Regions from separate parts of the Mycobacterium canetti CIPT 140010059 genome, predicted to be linked through region 1. Evidence: riboswitches for the same ligand, from Rfam matches in the RefSeq annotation. Region 1 holds a riboswitch; the other holds the start of a gene.
What was found. A riboswitch is a leader RNA that binds a small molecule or an ion and turns the genes downstream of it on or off. The one in region 1 is predicted to bind cobalamin.

Region 1 (2,465 bases):
GACGACCCCGGCCACCAGCGTCTTGCCGGCCAGCTCGGGTACCCCGGCCACCGAGGTGTCGGCACCGGCCACCAGGTCGACGCCGATGGCTTCGACCGGGGTGCGAGCCAGCGCCGGTAGGGCCGCGCCCGGGTCCCCGAAGTAGGTGGCGACATAGATCGCAGGCCGGTTGCTCACCGAGCACAGCGCGGTGTACACCGCTTCAGCCAGGGCGGGCGCGTCGGGGGAGAGGTCGGTCACCAGCGCCGGCTCGTCGAACTGCACCCACTGGGCGCCGCCGTCGGCAAGCAGCGACAGCAGCTCCGAATAGACCGGAACCAACTCTTCGAGGCGTTCGATCGGCGCCCCCGCGCCGTCGACGGCCTTGCTCAGCAGCAGGAAGGTGATCGGCCCGATGATCACCGGACGTGCGGGAATGCCTTGCCCTAACGCCTCTTTGAGTTCGGCGAGCACCTTGCCGGGGTGCAGCGTGAACGTGGTCGACGGCCCGATCTCGGGTACCAGGTAGTGGTAGTTGGTGTCGAACCACTTCGTCATCTCCAGCGGCGCGATCTGGTCGGTGCCCCGCGCCGCGGCGAAATAGCGGTCCAGCCCGTCGGAAACCGGGCTCACTCGGGGCGGCAGCGCGCCGAGCAGCACCGCGGTATCGAGCATTTGGTCGTAGTAGGAGAAGGTGTTCACCGGCACCGAGTCCAGACCGGCCGCGGCCAGGGCCGACCAGGTGTCGCGGCGTAACGTGGCGGCGACGGCCTCCAGCTCGGATCGGCTGGTGCGTCCGGCCCAGTAGCCTTCGGTGGCGCGCTTGAGTTCGCGACGCGGGCCGATGCGCGGGGAGCCGGTGATGGTTGCGGTAAAGGGTTGACGACGTACAGGCTGGGTCACGTGCTGTCCTTCGATCGACGGGTGGTTCACCGCCCGCGGACGCGCAGCCGATCCGATTGAGGTGCACACCGATGCACCCGGCAACAGGCACGGCCAAACGCCCATTCCACGAGGCGATGAGCCGCCGGGCGCGGCGCGTCCGGCACGGCTGGCAGGTCTTCGGACTCGCAGGCTCGCACCCGGTGGGTGCTCCTACTGGCCGTCGCTTCCCAGTCGTTGAGACCAGTGCTTGTCTACTTCCAAGACGGCGGTCGTTCCTGCATACCGCTGCGGGACAGTCCCGGATTCTCACCGGGTTCCCTCTCGCGAAGCATCGTTGCCCCGCTCGATGCCGACGCCCTTTCGGACGCCAGCAGACCAGCTGCGTGGTCAAGGCTACTCCGGTGACATCGGCCGGCATGGCCCGGCCGGCGGCAAAATCGCTCGGCGCCGGATGTCCTCATCGGGCCCGCCGCGATCGTCATGTGGGTGAGATTCGGGATAGGCCCGGACCATGATGGGTCAACAGGCCGCAATACGCCGCACTCACCTGCACCAGAGACGTCGACTGGTCGGCCCCCGAGCAGGCCGCTGACATGGCCGCCTACCAGAAGTTCGGGCAGGAGCACGCCGCCGCGATCCGTGGCGGCGCCGTGCTGCACCCGACGGCCACCGCCACGACGGTCCGGGTAACCGGCGCCCGCGGCGGCGACGTCGTCACCGGCGACGGTCCGTACGAGGCGGCCGACCTGGACGAGCAAGGGCCATTCCCGATGGAGACGGTCTACCTGTGGGAGGACGGCCCGAACGGTACGACGAGGATGACGCTGTAAAACCGTGGTGAGCCTTCCCGCTTCGCGGGAATCGCCGCACCCGCCATGACGGTGGCGGTCAGGCGGGCCAACGCGAAGGATCTCGCGCGGCGCAGGCTGCTGGAATCCGGGGGCTAACCGTCGAAGAACCCGGACTGGTCATTACCGGTGTTGAACCCGCCTGAGCTGTTGTCGCCGGAGTTGGCCACCCCGGAGGTGGTGGTGAAGGCGGCGTTGGTGGCCGAGTTTCCGATGCCGGTGTTGTTGAAGCCGGTGTTGAACAGGCCCGTGTTAAAGCCGGTTCCCGAGTTGCTGATGCCCACGTGCTGGCCGCCGCCGGAATTGAGCAGACCCGAGTGACCGATGAAGAAGGCGCCGGTGTTGGTGTTCTGGAAGCCGGAGTTCGCGTCGCCGGAGTTATTGAAGCCCGAGTTGCCGGTGCCGATGTTGCCGAAGCCGGAGTTCATCACCGGTTGGTCCACCGGGCTGCCGAACCCGGTGTTCAGGTCTCCGGAGTGGAAGCCGCCAGTGTTGATATCGCCCGAGTTGGCCCAGCCGGTATTGAAGTCGCCCGAGTTCAAGTCTCCGGTATTCAAGGTGCCCGAGTTGAAGCTGCCCGTGTTGTAGGCACCCGAGTTGCCGACACCCATGTTCTCAAATCCCGAGTTGCCGAACCCGAAGTTGTTGTTGCCTGCGTTCCCGAAACCGAAGTTGCCGCTGCCCGCGTTCCCGAAGCCGGTGTTGGTGAAGCCCGCGTTCCCGAAACCGGTGTTGGTGTCACCGGAGTTGAAG
Region 2 (2,465 bases), 960 kb from region 1:
TTTCAAGAGCGGCTGCGGGCATCCGGTGCCGATGTGGTAACCCGACCGCTCGGCACCCATCCGGGCTTGGCACAGCTGGTCGCGAACCGATTTCGCAGCGCGGTAGCACGTCAGCAACGGCTGCACCGCTGGCATGGCACGCCGACACCGGTGACGCTTGATCTTTGATCACAGCGGGGTGATCCTGACACCATGGCCCGTAGCCAAGAGCCATCACGCGGACTCCTCGACCCGGTAGCGAAGATGCTGCGGTTGCCCTTCGGCACACCGGAGTTCATCGAAAAAATCGTCACCGGAAGCGTCAACCAGGTAGGCCGCCGAACCCTCTACGTGCTGATCACCACCTGGGATGCGGCCGGCGGCGGTCCCTTTGCGGCGAGCGCCATCGCAACCACCGGGCTAGCCAAGACCGCCGAGATCGTGCAGTCCATGTTCATCGGACCGGTCTTCAACCCGTTGCTCAAGATGCTCGGGGCCGACAAGATTGCCATCCGAGCGTCGCTGTGCGCCGCTCAACTCGTCGGTTTGGGCATCATGCGCTACGGGGTGCGTTCTGAGCCGCTGCACTCCATGTCGGTGGAGATGCTGGTCGACGCCATTGGCCCGACAATGCAGCGCTACCTGGTCGGCGATATCGGTCGCGGATAGCCAAATGAGTAAGTCCTAAACTCCGTGCCGTGTGTGCGCTGGCTGCGCCGAACGTGTACCGGTGGCGGGGACACGTCGCCGGGCGCTGCCGCCGTGGTTGCACGTTCGGCGCGTCAGCTGGTCAACGACCACGTGGTCGAACCCGAATCGCGCCGCCCCGGCCGACCGAAGCGACTCACCGACGCCGAGCTCCGCCGTCGGCGATGGTCGCTGTGCCCAGCTAAGCGCGACAACTCGGTTTCTGCAGGTCAACGCCGCCTCCAATCCCGCACAGCCACGACCAACTTGGGAACAAAACCGCCGGCCAGGCGCCTGTCGCTGAGAGCTGGGCAGATCGGATGTCGCCTAGTGCAGTGACACATGTGACTGTTGCGACCGTGCGATGTGACCGACCCCTGCTTGGCAAATGCCGCTCAACGTGCAAATCCACGCTCTGCATGCCAATATTCTTCCCGTCAGGCGATGACGATGCAGGAAGCCGGTGAGAATCCGGCGCGGTCCCGCCACTGTCACCGGGGAGCGACCCTCATAAGCCACGGCCACAGGCTGGAAGGCGAGGCAAGCAACGATCCGGGAGCCAGGAGACTCGCGTCATCGCGTCCTGCCACCCGGGGCGGTGTACCCCGAGAAAGCTAACCGGTCATGACGCTCCAAACCTTGTCTAGCGGTCGGGCCACCACCACGCTGCTGGGCCTTAACGTGGCTGCTCGCGACGCGACGACACCTCCGCCGGCGGTCAGCCGCCGATGACCGCCCCGATCTGGATGGCTTCGCCCCCAGAGGTGCACTCGGCGCTGCTAAGCAGCGGGCCTGGGCCCGGTCCGCTGCTGGTGTCGGCCGAGGGGTGGCACTCGTTGAGCATCGCCTACGCGGAGACGGCCGACGAGCTGGCCGCGCTGTTGGCCGCCGTACAGGCCGGCACCTGGGACGGCCCGACCGCCGCGGTTTACGTGGCCGCCCATACCCCTTATCTGGCGTGGCTGGTGCAGGCCAGCGCCAACAGCGCGGCCATGGCCACCCGGCAAGAAACCGCGGCCACCGCCTACGGCACCGCCTTGGCCGCGATGCCAACGTTGGCCGAGCTGGGCGCCAACCACGCCCTCCACGGCGTGCTGATGGCGACGAACTTCTTCGGCATCAACACCATCCCGATCGCGCTCAACGAGTCCGACTACGCGCGGATGTGGATCCAGGCCGCCACCACGATGGCCAGCTATCAAGCGGTCTCGACCGCGGCGGTGGCCGCCGCACCGCAGACCACCCCAGCCCCCCAGATCGTGAAAGCCAACGCGCCGACAGCGGCTTCCGACGAGCCGAACCAAGTCCAGGAATGGCTGCAATGGTTGCAGAAGATCGGGTATACCGACTTCTACAACAACGTTATACAACCGTTCATCAACTGGCTGACCAACCTCCCCTTTTTGCAAGCGATGTTTTCCGGATTTGATCCGTGGCTGCCCTCGCTGGGTAATCCGCTAACCTTCCTAAGCCCGGCCAACATTGCGTTCGCCCTTGGCTACCCCATGGACATCGGATCTTATGTCGCCTTCCTGTCGCAAACCTTCGCATTCATCGGGGCGGATCTGGCGGCGGCGTTCGCGTCGGGCAATCCCGCAACTATCGCTTTTACCCTGATGTTCACCACGGTCGAAGCCATTGGCACGATCATCACCGATACCATCGCGTTGGTTAAAACGCTGCTCGAGCAAACTCTTGCGTTGCTCCCGGCGGCGCTGCCCCTGCTAGCCGCCCCGCTGGCGCCGTTGACCCTTGCCCCTGCGAGTGCAGCAGGCGGCTTCGCGGGCTTGTCTGGGCTG

Region 2: it holds a riboswitch for cobalamin, as region 1 does, so the genes downstream of both, MCAN_RS01385 (PPE family protein) here and metE (5-methyltetrahydropteroyltriglutamate--homocysteine S-methyltransferase) in region 1, are expected to answer to the same signal.

What each region holds. Positions count from the first base shown of each region.
Region 1 covers NC_015848.1:1,278,174-1,280,638, forward strand. Annotated here, with positions in the region: gene metE (5-methyltetrahydropteroyltriglutamate--homocysteine S-methyltransferase) at 1-882, opposite strand, end outside; cobalamin riboswitch at 1,016-1,251, opposite strand; gene MCAN_RS06040 (hypothetical protein) at 1,458-1,694, shown strand; gene MCAN_RS24100 (PPE family protein) at 1,808-2,465, opposite strand, start outside.
Region 2 covers NC_015848.1:315,236-317,700, reverse strand. Annotated here, with positions in the region: gene MCAN_RS01400 (sirohydrochlorin chelatase) at 1-168, shown strand, start outside; gene MCAN_RS01395 (TetR/AcrR family transcriptional regulator) at 193-648, shown strand; cobalamin riboswitch at 1,075-1,256, shown strand; gene MCAN_RS01385 (PPE family protein) at 1,395-2,465, shown strand, end outside.